DNA from 2 places in the Prochlorococcus sp. MIT 1306 genome. Region 1 is predicted to be linked to the other one. Evidence: predicted binding sites of a transcription regulator. Region 1 holds the regulator's gene; the other holds the start of a gene.
What was found. Region 1 encodes HrcA, which represses chaperone genes, less so after heat shock. Its sites were predicted from a motif close to TTAGCACTCNNNNNNNNNGAGTGCTAA; they were not measured.

Region 1 (7,900 bases):
GATAGAACTATTACTTTGTAATCATCACTAAGCTTTCCCATCTTTCTGTTCCTGTAATCTTGAGGTATGCCTATATATTTCATACGGTTTTTGTATTTTTTGTCCCAATATTCAGACAATACACCCATATTAGTAATGCCAAAATTCTTGTGATTCGCTGCACGTAGCAAATGGCCATGTAACTCTAGGTCGCCAGGATCATTATTGATTACGATTAACTCTAGTCCAAGGAATGGGATCAATAGATATAAATCAATGCCATTTTCTACAGAAAACTTGAACAGGTCATCATTATTCACCGTAACCAATATACCGGCTTGAATTTCTTGCATCTCATCAAGAAGTTCTTCCATAGTGTAACCACGTATAGGCTTGTGATATCTACGGGTTTTCGGATCAAATGAGCTTGGCTGTATAATATATTTTGCACCATTAATTTCATCTTTTAACCAATCAAAAAATGATGTATAGCGATGATTATCAACACCTAAAAATAGAACATTTTGCCAATCCTTACCCATCCCAAGTAGCTGGCTATTCTCCCTGGCATATTTATTAGTGGAGATCATGCAATTGGCAAAAACGTCAACAGAGTTTTTGTAATGGGAATAAAAAATATCACTGACTTGGATGTTTAGATTATTTATGGGCAAATCATTGCAAACTTGACGTGTATTGTATCTAAGCCATTGCAATACGTAATCTTCAGTTCTACAGTCAATCTCATCGATTAGCAACTCATGGAGATATAATTTCTCTGAATACCAGTATTTCATGCATACTGATTTCGCTGATGTGTAAAGTTGTATTTTCACCTTGAATGAGTATATTCATGGTCAATATTATACCTTAATAGTGATAGACTTACAAGCAGTCTGAGCATATCTATCTATATAGGAAATGAGAGTACTATTGCATGGTAAATGGCCCCCAGCCCTCGAGAATGATTTCTACCTGCATTTTTTTGAGAGTGTATTTATCTAATGAATATGTTAGTATTGGATTTTCTAGTTTATCTGTCCAAGTTAAATCTTTGTATATAAACCTTCAATTTTATCATTCCAGATAAGTTGACCTTCGATCCTGAATGTTGCCATGCAATCTCTTTCTATGATACTTGCTTACAAATAAATTCCTCTAGCCTTCTTTTGGTGTAATTGAATAATTTCCCTATTCTCCCAGTAAGATATTAAGGATTGGGAAAATGCCTCAGAAGTGATATAAGGCGAGCATTTAAGAAGTACTTTCGATATTGGTGAGATTTAGCACCGCCGAAGGACTGTAAGAGCATAATTTTCAATAATACTAATTTACACTCCAGCTAAAGTATTAACGTAATCTTAAGAAGAAAACAGAGCTTGTTTCCACTTCCCAATACAACTGAGGTCCAAGTCAGAAGGCAAACAGAGTTGATCCAGAAGGCTGTATTTAATACTCGAACAGCTCGCCCTTTGCTTCCCCCTGTTTGCATTGCATTTACTTAACGAGACTCTTGATATAGCTACCCAATTGATTCTCCGAGATTTGTATTACGTGATTTAGCAAGGTTTTCTTTCTGTCATCGTCGTTCGATATGGGCCAAAATACTCTGCGGTACTATTTTGTTTAATACTTATAGCTTTCTTTTCCCTGTATTCAGAATTATTGCCCCCTTTGCCCTTGTTTCATGATATACATTAAAACACACTAATTTATAGCTTTTGCTATTTGACTCGTATTAAGCTTTCCAATTGTCCTGACTGATTTGGAATCACAAGATAGGCAACACTCTCTTTTCCCAAATATTTTAGATGGCACCATCGTCAATGGAGATATTGACGCCCCAAATAAATGGATCACTGGAATCCAATCCTACTTATCTGTATCTACTTTGTCCGAGGCTAATTCCCTAGATACTTCAGAATACTTTTTGGGACATGAGTGTAGGGTAGAGGATGTGGCGTTTCTATTAGATGATCCACAAGCTGGTATTTTTTCTAACAAAATGGCTAATGGCCAAATAGCTGAGTGGCTAACATTGGCACACAACAATAGATTCTATTGTATTCCGCAATTATTCTTTCATCTCCCTCCTGACCATAATGAAGCGTTTAATTCAACGGCAAATTTCTCACTACTACAAGAAGGAATATATATGCCTTTACCAATATCTCAAAAAGGTTGGTGCTCGTCTGTAGCAATCCAGAATTCTTCAATACAGATTCTTTCACCTCTAGATGTATATGCATTACTTGCCGATAGGGAGATTCATCCTAATCAGTTACATATCCTAGTAGAGTATCAAAGTGGCTCTGATTCAATAGTTAGTATTTTCCCTGCCAGGTACATCAATTACAACAATCATTCGGCAGGCAGCAGTCTGAAGTATATTCAACCTATTTCAGGGCAAACACTTCTTGCCATTGATCAGCAATTAAGGATAGGCTATATAGGTATAGCTATACCTTTAGGCGGCTCTGATCACAAAACAATTATTGAATTCACATCACTAGTATTTCTTGATATTGCAAGCCTTTGCAAAGTAAACTCTTCTTTCTCAAGTCTTGAGGAGCATGCTGGCAAGCACTTCATCCCAACTTATAGTCTAACAAGGAGATTGCAGGCAGATGTGTACTTTTTCTGCTATCAATAGGGGGAAGACTTTCTGCATTATTGATGACCTTCGCTTCGTGTGATTGGCCTAATTTTTTTATGTTTATACCTCTGGTCTTGCAAGGAAGTTGGAATGATTTCTTGTGCTTAATTCATCCAGGGTAAAAGTTGTTGATGCAGGAACGCTCGTGCAAGATTGCTTGTGTGGATTGTATTTGACATAGAACTTTGCTCTGCTTTGTCTTGCACTTGGTGAAATCTTGTGATTCATGCATTGTCCAAAGTCTTTGTCAAATATATTTAGTGTTGCCTTGACATTGTTGCCATATTTTGTTCGTACTTTATCGTAAGCCTTGTTGAATTATTTTGCTTGACATCAATAGTTTTGAGCCCCCCTCCGGTTTGGGATTTAATCTCTGCAGTTTTTTGCTGGAATTAATCAAAATTTCTTTTCTTGGAATTCCTTCTCTGGGGGCTGTTTTGGCTTTGCCCTCACGTCATTAGCCGATGCTTCGCTATGTAGTTCCGATATGTGAATGCTTTGGCTCAGATTTCATATTTGCTTGCATGACGGCCAGTTTTGTTGGATTTGGTGATTGTCTTACGACAACAGTCTGTCGAGGTGGTGAGCAACACGCTGGACGGCTGCCTTTGCGGTGGCATATGCCATGCGCATTGGACCAATCAGTGCTACTTGGCCGATACCTTCTCCGGAACTGCGATAGACGGCTTGCACAACTGAGCAGGCATTGAGTGCGCTCTGTGGATGTTCTGCGCCAATCCAAATTCCGCCTAGTTCTTTGCCTCCTATGGGTACGACTGCCGCTGGTTGTGTATCCATCAGTTCAAGTAAAGGTTGGAGGCTGGCGCTACTGCTGAATTCTGGCTGCGCAAGCAGCCTTGACATCCCGTGGAAGACTGCATCTGATTCAGCCGGTGTCTGGGCTTGGCTGTGGCTGTGAATCGCCTCTCGCAGTAAAGATCCGCTCAGATTGAGCTGCGGTGGCAGGCTCGACCAGTCGAGGCTGCCGTTTCCCGTTGTGGCCAGTTGATCGCGGATCCACTCCTCGATGGCTTCGAGTTCGTTGCTCGCTTCATGGGGCAGCCGCAGATTGAGATGACTGGCTTGGTTGGAGCTTTCCACCAGCATTACCAGCAGCCGGTCGCCACTGCGCACCAGGCGTACGGCTTGAAGCGTTGGCTTAGGCCGTGCTGGCCTGGTAATCAAGCTCATCAGGCCGGTGAAATCGGTGAGGCGACGGGCCAATTGCCACATCAAGTCATCGAGAGCTGCCCAGCGCAGACTGAGGTTTGTCAGTTCCCGTTCCAGGTGCTGCGCCGCCGATCCAGGAGGCGGCAGCAAGCAGTCCACATAGTGGCGATAGCCCTGCGGGCTCGGAACTCTTCCCGCCGAAGTATGAGGTTGGGTGAGCAGGCCACGCTGTTCAAGGGCCCCCATTGCCGAACGAACCGTTGCGGCGCTGGCTTTGAGGCCAAAGCGTTGCACCAGGGTTTTGCTGCCGACGGGCTCAATCGTGTCCACGTAGTGGTGCACCGTTGCTTGAAGCACCTGCTGTTGTCGTGCCGGTAGCGACTCCAAAGCGGTGACGTCGGGATCTTGATGGTACGGGGGGGGGCGCCCTTCTTTTGTGCTCTGTCACGAACTCACTAAGCCGGCCTCAGGGTTGGCGCAGTTTGCTTGCAATCCAGCATCACCAAGTCTCGATGCTTCTTCCCAGATTGCAGCTGTCGTGTTTCTCGTCGTGCAGCTCGACAAGATTTTGTGGCGGAAATTTTGCTGCTGTTCGCGATTCAGTTGGCTTGCGCAAACAGGCCTGTCAATCGACTCATTGATGTTGCCTTTGTGAGCGCTTCATACTGGGCGCAAGACGATCAGATGATTAATGGATAAAGATGATCTAAAGAGTCCCATTGCCGGCCCATGAAGGCCCGCCCGTTTTTGATTGCCGTGCTGGCCACGGTGTTTGTCCTGTTCTCATTGGTGGCGGGGCTTGGATGGGCTATGGCCCGCCAAAACCCTCTGCGTTTGGTTGATCAGCCACTGGAGTTGCCACGTGCTGCAAGGTTTGTGCCTCGAGAGGCTGCTCTTGCCGTTCATTGGTTGATGGATCCCGTGCGTGTGCCGGCCTATGCCCAGGCTGTAGCTCCGGCACGCAACCGTCGTAAGGCTCGCGATGGTGCTCAGCAGATTCGTGATGGTGCTTTCGCACTCGCTGGTTTGGATTTTGAGTCGGAGTTGGTCGACTGGCTTGGTCCGCAAGTGAGCATGGCTCTGTTGGAACCCAACGGGTCAGAAGGATCCATGGGTTGGCTTTTGGTTCTAGAGAGTCGAGATCAGGATGGTGCGAGGCGGTTTTTGCAGCGCTTTTGGCAAGCACGCAGCTTGGCTGGCACAGATCTGCAGATCAGCCGCTATCGGGGGATGGGAGTGATTAGTGGCAAAGGGGCTTTGAGCGGACGCAATCCCCAGCCTTTGGCAACAGCATTGATCGACGATGACCTGCTGTTGCTTGCGTCCGGCCGGGGGGTATTGGAACAGGCTCTTGATGTTTCCCAGTTGTCTGATCAGCATCAACTTGGCGATCAGGAGCTTGTCGAGATTGTGCGCCAGCTGGGGGATGGTGTGGCTCTGATGGTTGCCTCGCCGGCCGCGCTTCACTCTTGGTTAGGCCTGCCTAAGCCGCTCAGCCAGCGTGAGGATCTGTTGGGTTTGGTAGCTGCCTTGAAGCCTGAAGGGTCCGATTTGGCGCTGGAAGGGCTGTTGCGTTTCCAGCAACCCCTGGAAGCTGTTGCAAGTGAGGCTGGATCAACTGATGGACTTGCTCAACTCACTGCCTCGGCTGGTGGTCAGGCGGAGGCACTCGCTTTGCTGAGTTCACCTTCTCGATTACTGGATCCCTCAGATCAGGATCCTCTGGTGCAGTGGTTAGGCCCCTTACTGCGTCAGCAGTTGACGTCAAATGAACTGTCTTCTGCTGCCACGATTGCTGGTTTGGACGATGGACCGTTGTTGTGGCTTCAGCAGCCCGAAGGCTGGGTGGTTGCGACCAAGCAGGACCATCCAGCTGTCTCGGTGGTGGATGATGCGCTGACTGAGCAGGGTTTTATTCGTTCGGATTTGCCGTCTGATGACGAATCTCTGCAGGTGTGGACGCGATTGGCACGTCAACAAAGCTCCACTAAGAACTTGCTTGAGGCTCAGTTGGGCGTCGCTTTGGCCGAGGAGCCAGGCCAGGCCTGGTGGGGGCAGACCCTTGCGGCTCTGCAGCAGCGCAAGCAGGGCAAGGCGTTGCAGCCTCGTCTTCGTCAGCTGAACAATCTCAATCGAGATGATCGTCCGCTTACTCAACAGCTGGTTCTTGGTGCAAGTCCTGGTCGCGTGCAGCTTCAGCATTGGCGTCCCTGGACGTTGATGCAAACGCTTGCTGGTGGCTCATTGCAGCCCAGTGTGCAGGGGTTGGCCATGGCTGTGGGGCCTGATCAAGATGAGCAAAGCTCTTCTCTTCGCATGCGTGCCCGACTCAACCTCGGTTGATCTTTTCTTATTGCGCCATGGCATCGCTGAGCAGCGTTGCCATGGCGTTGATGATTCGCTACGCCCACTTACAGAGCAAGGAATTCTGCGCACGATGGAGGTCGCTCGTCGCTTGCGAAGCCTTGGCTTTGCTGCTGATCGTCTGCTGAGTAGTCCTTATCTGCGTGCTGCTCAGACGGCCGAACTTGCGCAGCAGGCGGGTCTGGCGGGGCGGGTGGAATTCGAGAGTTGCTTGCTTCCTGGCAGGGATCCTTGGCCTTTGCTTGAAGGATTGGTTGGGCGCTGCCTTTTGGTGGGTCATGAACATGATTTGACCCATCTAGCAGCAAGGTTGCTTGGAATCCCTACGGGCTGCTTGGTGTTGAAGAAGGCTGGTTTTGCTCACCTCAGATGGTCGCAGCAGAAACGAAGCCCTGCTGGTAGGGCAACGCTGCAGGTGTTGTTGAGGCCGTCGGTGTTGTTGCCCTGTTCCGCTTAGGTTGCCAAGCAGTTGTCGAGATGCGGTGGGGCAGGAGCAGGTTGGGGAGATTCGCCACGATCGCAGTGGCATCAGCTTTCGTCCGGGGCTGGAGGGAGTGCCAGTAACCCAATCCGCCATCTGTGATATCGATGGACTGCAGGGGCGGCTTGCTTATCGGGGTTATCCAATTGCGGAGCTCTCAGCGCATAGCAGCTTTTTGGAAACCACCTATCTGTTGATCTGGGGCGATCTGCCCAGCCCACAGCAACTTCGTGATTTCGAAGCTGAGGTGCAGATGCACCGTCGCGTGAGTTTCCGGGTACGCGACATGATGAAGTGCTTCCCAGCTTCGGGGCACCCGATGGATGCACTTCAGTCGAGTGCAGCATCCCTGGGGCTGTTCTATTCCCGTCGAGCCATCGATGACCCGAAGTACGTCTATGACGCCGTGGTGAGGCTGATCGCCAAGATTCCCACGATGGTGGCGGCCTTCAAGTTGATACGCAAAGGGCAAGATCCCATTCAGCCTCGTGACGACCTGGCCTACTCAGCCAATTTCCTCTACATGCTTACCGAGCGTGAACCGGACCCTTTGGCGGCAAGGGTTCTTGATCGCTGCTTGATCCTGCATGCGGAACACAGTCTTAATGCCAGTACTTTTAGTGCTCGAGTGACCGCCAGTACGCTCACTGATCCCTATGCAGTGGTGGCCTCCGCAGTGGGCACCCTTGCAGGACCTCTTCATGGTGGAGCCAATGAGGATGTTTTGGCGATGCTCGAAGAGATCGGCAGCCCAGAGCATGCTGATGATTATCTCAATGAAGCCATCACTTCTAAGCGCAAGGTGATGGGCTTTGGTCATCGGGAATATCGGGTCAAGGATCCTCGCGCTGTGATCCTTCAGGGTCTTGCAGAGGAGTTGTTTGCCCGATTCGGCACCGATGAGATGTACGACGTGGCCAAGGCGTTGGAGCAGGCGGCTGCCACCCGTTTAGGCCCTAAAGGGATCTATCCGAATGTGGACTTCTATTCCGGTCTTGTGTATCGCAAGCTTGGAATCCCTCGCGATCTTTTTACTCCTGTGTTTGCCATCTCACGGGTGGCCGGTTGGCTGGCTCATTGGCGAGAGCAACTTGGCGCGAATCGGATTTTCAGGCCTTCGCAGATTTACACCGGTGCTCAGAACAGAACTTGGATCCCTAGTGATGAGCGTGTCTCTTCTACGGGCGCCTAAGTTGCAGCCAGCTCAGCCATCACCATGGTGACCACCTTTGCCACTGCAACCTCAGGCT
Region 2 (7,900 bases), 720 kb from region 1:
GGTGCAGCACTGGGGCACTGGAGAGGGAAACCGAGAGGGCCAGGCGGCTGCCGAGGGATTTCGGCAGGATCTCGCCCAGCACGATCACGAGCAATGTGAGACCTACCGAAAACAACGGCAAGGCCACATCATTGATGTTGTGCTTCTCAAAGACATAAGCCGCAAAGGCGCCAAGCATCAGGCTGCCGAAAATGTTGAAGCCGTTGTTGGCGATCACCAGTACAGACAGAGTGCGTCCCAGCCGTTGACGTAGTTGGGCTAAGCGTCTGGCGCCAGCGATTGGTTGGGGCCGTGCTGCCAGCTCATGCACTTGCACAGGATTCACTGTGAGTAGTGCTGCCTCCACACCTGAGCACAAGGCAGAACCGGTGATAACGATAACGACCAATAGCGTTAAGACCAGCAGGTCGTTGCTCATGCCTGGCGGGGGGGAGTAAGGATGTCGTGGTTGATCACGACAAGTCGTAAATGCTTTTGCGACTCCTGATCATGGCCACGCAGTGTGACCGTCTTGGGCATCAGGATTAGTGGTGATCCGCTAATGGCGGACGATGGCATGGAGGGTTCCCCCTGCATGGTGTTCTGCTGCCATCCTGACGTCCAAATGCTGTTGTGTCTCTTGCCGTGATCGATCTGTGTATCTTCCATCAGCGTCGCGCTTGCTTGATGGCGCAATTGGGGGGTGTTGCAGCGGTAATTCCAGCGGCTTCGTTCGTGACGCATCACGCCGATTGCGAGTATCCGTTTCGTCAAAACAGTGACTTCTGGTATCTCACGGGTCTGGATGAGCCTGATGCGGTGGCTTTGCTTTTGCCCTACCGGCCCGAAGGTGAGCGTTTTGTGCTGTTTGTGCAACCCAAAGAGCCAACGACCGAGGTATGGAATGGCTTCCGTTGGGGTGTCGAGGGAGCAGTGGCGCAGTTCGGTGCTGATCGTGCTCATCCAATAGCTGAATTACCTCAGCTGTTGGGCGATTACCTCAAAGGCGCCGAAGCGATTGGCTTCAGGGTGGGGAAGCACCCAAAGGTGGAGCCGCTGGTTCTGCAAGCCTGGGCTAAGCAACTCGATCAGGCCCCACGCAGCGGCTTATCAGCGCTTGGTCTTGTGGCCCCTTGCCCTTTCATCCATCAGTTGAGGTTGCGCAAGGGAGCAGATGAAATCGAGCGCATGCGTGAGACGGCTCGGATTTCTGCGCAAGCTCATCAGCTGGCTAGGAATACGGCGCGTCCGGGCATGAATGAGCGACAGCTGCAGGCTGTTATCGAGCAGCATTTTCTTGAGCAAGGCGCGCGCGGCCCTGCCTATGGATCGATCGTGGCCGGCGGCGATAACGCCTGCGTGTTGCATTACACCGCTAACAATGCTCCGCTTGTTGATGGCGAGCTGGTGCTGATCGATGCAGGCTGTTCGCTCGTTGATTACTACAACGGAGATATCACTAGGTCCTTCCCTGTTAACGGACGCTTTAGCGCAGAGCAACGCGCTCTGTATGAGCTGGTTTTAGCAGCGCAGCAGGCAGCGATCGCTGAGGTAAGACCGGGTGGCACTGCTGATCGCGTGCATGATCTTGCGGTGCGGGTGCTCGTTGAAGGGCTTGTGGAATTGGGTTTATTGCTTGGCAGTGTTGATGGACTAATTGAGCAAGGGGCCTACCGACACCTTTATATGCATCGCACTGGCCATTGGCTTGGTCTTGATGTTCACGATGTAGGCGCCTATCGCCTTGGTGAGCATCCGGTGGATCTTGAGCCCGGCATGGTGTTAACAGTTGAACCGGGTTTGTATGTCAGTGACCGCTTGCCAGTGCCAGACGGGCAACCTGCGATTGCTGATCGTTGGAAGGGGATCGGCATTCGTATTGAAGATGATGTGTTGGTAAGTGAGCAGGGCCATGAGGTGCTCACATCGTTAGCGGAGAAAAGTGCTGAAGCAATGCAGCGATAATTGATAAGGGAGTCACTTAAGAACTGCCGGCTATTGCAGCGCAGCGTGATGTGGAAACTGCAGCCAGATGGCAGTAAGCGTTTTGCTCGAGCCATGGGCTGGCGGCATCAGCGCTCAAGCATTAGCCATGCTTCCAACCAAATTCCTTAGCAGCTCTGCGCGAGATTAAGGGGATGGCCGAACCTGGCCAGACGACATCTTCACCAGTTTTTGAGGGTCTCGATCGCATCGGTTGTGCAGCTCAGAATGTGATCGGCGCCGGCCTGCTTCAGTCGATCTTCATAGGCGTTGCGTGCTTCTTGTTGCTCGATCCCATGCAAATGGGGTGGCGCTACGGCCAGGCTTATCCATTGCTGCTCGGGTTGTTGCTGGCGGGCATTGATCACTGTGCGCACATCGGCCACCGTGTCGCCTAGGTAGGCGACTGTTGGAACGCCTTGACCCAATCTCCTACCAGCAAGTTGGCTGGCTAGTTGAAGCAGGCCAGTGGGATCTGGTTTGTCAGGTGCTTCGCCCATGGCGATCAAGGCTGGATGCTTGAGCCCCAAGCGTTGTTCCAATACAAATCTGGCAGAAGGAGGCTCAGCACCGCTAACAAACCCCCAGGCGAAGCCGAGCGAACTCAGCTCCTCAAAGAATCTTTGATTGACCAGCAGTGGCTCATTGCGGATAAAGCCCTGCCAATTGCTTGGGTTGCTATTGGGATCACCGCCAAAATAAAAACGACTAAACACCTCTATGAGCTGCTCGCGGCTCGGTAGCTCTAGGGCTTGGTTACGGCTTCCCTGATCTCGTCTTAGGAGCTCCAGGCTGGCGTCCCAGTCGTTATTCCAGATGCCTTCTGTTTTGAGTGTGTCGATCTCAGCGACGCTGGGACACCAGCCGCTGTAATGGTGCACTGTTTCCTGGATGGCGCGGCGGTAGCTGGCTGCTACATCGCGGATCACGCCGTCGATGTCAAACAGCAGCAGGCCTTGCAGGTTCAGTGGATAGAGAGTGTTGAGCGACTGTTAGGTTAGTTGTTTGTTCAGATTCCTTGAGCGCAGAGAGCATGACGGTTTCCGAAGGCGCTGCCGCTGATCAAGAGGTCGCGAGCACGGACGCTGCAGTGGCTGAGGCACATCCACAGGCCACGACGGACGTCGTTGAAGATCAGGCGCAACCCAAGGAGGAGCAGGCCAAGGAGGAGCCTCAGGAAGGCCGTCCTGTGATGCGTGGTGGCAGTGCTGCTCTAGCGACTGCAACGATCGATGCTGATGGTGTTCCTTCTGGATATACCCCAAAGGCCGATGAAGGTCGCTTCTTGCTGAAGATTCTGTGGCTGCCAGACAACGTGGCTTTGGCTGTTGATCAAATCGTTGGCGGTGGTCCCAGCCCTCTTACGGCTTACTTTTTCTGGCCTCGCGAAGATGCCTGGGAAACACTTAAAGGTGAGCTAGAAGGCAAGAGCTGGATCACCGATAACGAGCGCGTTGAGGTGCTCAATAAGGCCACGGAAGTGATCAACTACTGGCAGGAAGAGGGCAAGGGTAAGAATCTCGAAGAAGCCAAGCTAAAGTTTCCAGACGTCACCTTTTGCGGTACGGCTTAATCAAGCCAGCCGATCGAATGAAGCCTGCAGACCCGCTCCGCCTTTAAGGCGGAGTTTTTTAATCGGGAGACTGAAGCGGAGGCTTCATGGGCGAGCTTGCAGTTCAGGCTGCAGGGAAAGCGTCTTGCTCAAACGCAGCAGCAGCTTCCAAGGTGGCCTTGACCTCAAACAGCTCCTCAGCCAGCTCAGCACTGATCGTGAAGGTGTCGATTCCTTCTGCCGCTAAATGGCTGAGATCACGACGATTGCGCAAACTAGCCACCAGGAGTTTGCAGCTGCTGCCAACTCCTTCTAGGGCTCGTTGCATTGCTATCAATTCGGTGTAGCCATCACGGCCTTGATCGTTAATCCGTCCGAGGTAGGGGGCGATGTGTTGAGCGCCCAAGGCCGCAGCGATTAAGACCTGGGGGGCTTCAAAACAGGCCGTGAATGTGATGGGGATTTCTGTGCCGATCAGGGTGCTTGCTGCTTGGCTGCCTGCTTGGGTAATCGGCAGTTTGACGTGAACAGTGAGAGCTGGAGTCGTCAATTGAGCCAAGGCAGCGCCGCATTCTGCTAGCTCAATGGCATGCTTTCCCCATGCTTGAAGATGTAGCTCTAAACAACCAAGTCGTTCGGCTGCACCAGCCAAGCTCTTGAGATGATCAAGTTGGCAGGGTTGTTGGGCTCGCCTGAGCAGTGTTGGGTTGGTTGTGATGCCAGTAAAAAGGCCTGTGGGAAGCCATGCTTCCCATTCGCTTGGGTCTGCGCTGTCGAGTAAGAGCTGCAGAGTCAACTCAATGTCTCCTCAGCAGCTGCCTATTGATTTGCTTATTTAGTGGCTTGAACTCGCGCGCGGGCGCGATTGAAGGTCTGCTGTGCTTTTATTTTTTCGGTTGAGGGTTCCTGACCTTCCATTTGGCTCACTTTGGCTTTGGCTTGTTCCAGCTCTGCTTCAGCCTTTGTTGCATCAATGCTATCGCCGAGTTCGGCACCATTCACCAACACGGTGACATCGTCTGCCTCAACTTCGGCGAATCCACCCATCAGGGCAATGGAGTTCCAGGCCCCATTGGTTCGAACCCTCATCACACCGATATCCAGGGCTGTGACAAGCGATATGTGGCCTGGCAGGATGCCAATTAGGCCTGTGGTGCTGGGAAGAATCACCTCTTCGGCAGTGCCGTCGAACACACTCTGGTCAGGTGCCAGAACGCGGAGGGTGAGAGACATGGTTCGGAGGCTTGGGTTTGACGTGGAGAAACTGAATGGGGATGAAAGTGATCAGCGGAGAGATGTCTCACTCCCAGCTGGGCTTTAACCCTTTGCTTCTGAAGCCATCTTCTCGGCCTTCGCTTTCACCTCGTCGATATTGCCAACCAGGTAAAAGGCTTGCTCAGGTAGATGGTCTAGTTCACCGGCCATGATCATATTGAAGCCGGCGATGGTTTCTTCCAGCTTGACGTACTTGCCGGACATGCCGGTAAAAATCTCGGCGACAAAGAAGGGCTGGGAAAGGAACTTCTCAATCTTGCGGGCTCGATCTACTGTGCGGCGATCATCTTCTGAGAGTTCGTCGAGACCAAGGATGGCAATGATGTCTTGCAGTTCCTTGTAGCGCTGCAGTGTGGCCTGCACGCTTCGTGCTGTGCGGTAATGCTCATCGCCAACAACTGATGGCTGAAGCATGGTGCTGGTGGAATCCAAAGGATCCACAGCTGGGTAAATGCCCTTGGCGGCCAATGCACGAGCCAGCACAGTTGTGGCGTCTAAGTGGGCAAAAGTTGTGGCTGGTGCGGGGTCGGTGAGGTCATCTGCTGGAACGTAGACGGCCTGAATCGATGTAATCGATCCCTCTAGGGTTGATGTGATGCGCTCTTGAAGTGCACCAACGTCGGTGCCAAGGGTGGGCTGGTAGCCCACGGCGGAAGGCATGCGACCCAATAGAGCAGAGACTTCTGATCCGGCCTGCACAAAACGGAAGATGTTGTCGATGAACAGCAGCACGTCTTGCTTGTTCACGTCGCGGAAGTGCTCAGCCATGGTGAGAGCTGAAAGACCCACGCGCATCCGGGCGCCAGGGGGCTCATTCATCTGCCCGAAGCAAAGAGCTACCTTCGACTTCGACAGGTCGTCGGAGTTGATCACTCCGGATTCTTTGAATTCCTCGTAGAGGTCGTTGCCTTCACGAGTGCGCTCGCCCACCCCACCAAAGACAGACACGCCACCGTGCTCTTTGGCGATGTTATTGATCAGCTCCTGAATCAGCACGGTCTTGCCCACACCGGCACCACCGAAGAGGCCAACCTTGCCGCCTTGACGGTAAGGAGCCAAGAGATCAATCACCTTGATGCCAGTTTCAAAAACTGTTGGTTTGGTCTCTAGCTCAGTGAGTTTTGGCGCTGGCCGGTGAATCGGGGCAGTTGCATCGGTTGTAACAGGACCCTGCTCATCAACTGGTTCGCCGAGCACGTTGAAGATCCTGCCCAGAGTGGCTTCACCAACTGGCACGGAAATTGCAGAGCCGGTGTCGAGGGCTTCCATGCCACGAACAAGACCATCTGTGCTGCTCATGGAGACCGCACGCACTCGATGATCGCCGAGGAGTTGCTGCACTTCGGCAGTGATGGCAACATCCTGACCGGATGGGTTCTTGCCCTCAATACGAAGGGCATTGAGGATCTTGGGCAGCTTGCCGGCAGGGAATTCCACATCCAGAACCGGGCCAATCACCTGGCGAATGACGCCCTTGGTGCCGGCGGTGGCGGTAGCTGCAGCGGCCATAAGAAAATAGAGTTTTGCAGGGGTTGCGTGTCTAACGCATGCCCTTACAGAGCGGCGCAACATTACCACTGCATGGTGAGAACTTCTCAGGGTTCGGTGACCCGCACAGGGATCGACTAGTCGGCACAGCATCAACACACATAGGGTTGGCACTCAATGGCCACGAGTGCTACTCCAGGTCGTTATGTGGTGCTTAGGCGCCCTGTTCTTGCTCTTTCAATACACCCATGGCAGCTGTTTCTCTCAGCGTCTCCACCGTTAAGCCTCTCGGAGATCGCGTTTTTGTGAAAGTCTCTGAATCAGAGGAGAAAACTGCGGGCGGCATCCTTTTGCCTGACACCGCCAAGGAAAAGCCCCAGGTGGGCGAGGTGGTTCAAGTTGGCCCTGGAAAGCGCAATGACGATGGTTCCCGCCAGGCTCCCGAAGTGGGAGTTGGAGACAAGGTTCTTTACAGCAAGTACGCAGGTACAGACATCAAGCTCAGCACAGATGAGTACGTGCTGTTGTCCGAGAAGGACATCCTGGCTGTCGTCAACTGATCTTTGCGGCTGACACCGGCTTTCAACTGACCAAATCCATCATTTTTAAAGGACAACGCCTCCCATGGCTAAGCGCATTATTTACAACGAGCAAGCTCGACGTGCCCTCGAGCGCGGCATTGACATCCTGGCCGAATCCGTGGCCGTCACACTGGGGCCCAAAGGCCGCAATGTGGTGCTTGAGAAAAAGTTTGGTGCACCCCAAATCATCAACGATGGCGTCACCATCGCTAAAGAGATTGAGCTTGAAGATCACATTGAGAACACCGGTGTTGCTCTGATCCGGCAGGCAGCTTCGAAGACCAATGACGCTGCAGGTGATGGCACGACCACAGCCACTGTTTTGGCTCATGCCATGGTGAAGGCCGGCTTGCGCAATGTGGCTGCTGGTGCCAATGCAATCTCCTTGAAGAAGGGGATCGACAAGGCTTCCGACTTCCTCGTGAGCAAGATTGAGGAGCTGGCCAAGCCGATCAGTGACAGCAACGCCATTGCTCAGTGTGGAACCATTGCTGCCGGCAACGACGAGGAAGTGGGTCAGATGATTGCTGACGCCATGGACAAAGTTGGCAAGGAAGGTGTGATCTCTCTTGAAGAGGGCAAGTCGATGACCACTGAACTGGAGGTCACCGAGGGGATGCGTTTCGATAAGGGCTACATCTCCCCTTACTTCGCCACTGACACTGAGCGGATGGAGGCTGTGCTGGATGAGCCCTACATTCTCCTCACTGATAAGAAGATTGGCTTGGTACAGGATCTGGTGCCTGTGCTTGAACAGATTGCCCGCACTGGCAAGCCCCTGCTGATCATTGCTGAGGACATTGAGAAGGAAGCTCTCGCAACCTTGGTGGTCAATCGTCTTCGTGGTGTGCTGAATGTGGCTGCCGTGAAGGCGCCTGGGTTTGGTGATCGCCGTAAGGCCATGCTCGAAGACATGGCAGTGCTGACCAATGGTCAGTTGATCACCGAAGACGCCGGTCTTAAATTGGACAATGCCAAGCTGGAAATGCTTGGTACAGCGCGCCGTGTGACCATCAATAAGGACACCACAACCATCGTTGCC

Region 2: the regulator HrcA is predicted to act here: its motif matches at 6,445-6,471, upstream of groES (co-chaperone GroES).

What each region holds. Positions count from the first base shown of each region.
Region 1 covers NZ_CP138959.1:2,022,643-2,030,542, reverse strand. The annotation lists gene SIB74_RS10210 (hypothetical protein) at 1-776, opposite strand, end outside; gene SIB74_RS10205 (hypothetical protein) at 1,745-2,632, shown strand; gene hrcA (heat-inducible transcriptional repressor HrcA) at 3,194-4,192, opposite strand; gene SIB74_RS10195 (DUF3352 domain-containing protein) at 4,535-6,148, shown strand; gene SIB74_RS10190 (SixA phosphatase family protein) at 6,126-6,626, shown strand; gene SIB74_RS10185 (citrate synthase) at 6,652-7,842, shown strand.
Region 2 covers NZ_CP138959.1:221,217-229,116, forward strand. The annotation lists gene SIB74_RS01075 (CNNM domain-containing protein) at 1-418, opposite strand, end outside; gene SIB74_RS01080 (hypothetical protein) at 415-723, opposite strand; gene SIB74_RS01085 (aminopeptidase P N-terminal domain-containing protein) at 667-1,944, shown strand; partial or broken gene SIB74_RS01090 (transposase) at 1,962-2,039, opposite strand; gene SIB74_RS01095 (TIGR01548 family HAD-type hydrolase) at 2,145-2,930, opposite strand; gene SIB74_RS01100 (30S ribosomal protein PSRP-3) at 2,996-3,535, shown strand; gene SIB74_RS01105 (transaldolase family protein) at 3,639-4,310, opposite strand; gene atpC (ATP synthase F1 subunit epsilon) at 4,346-4,747, opposite strand; gene atpD (F0F1 ATP synthase subunit beta) at 4,832-6,298, opposite strand; gene groES (co-chaperone GroES) at 6,526-6,837, shown strand; gene groL (chaperonin GroEL) at 6,902-7,900, shown strand, end outside.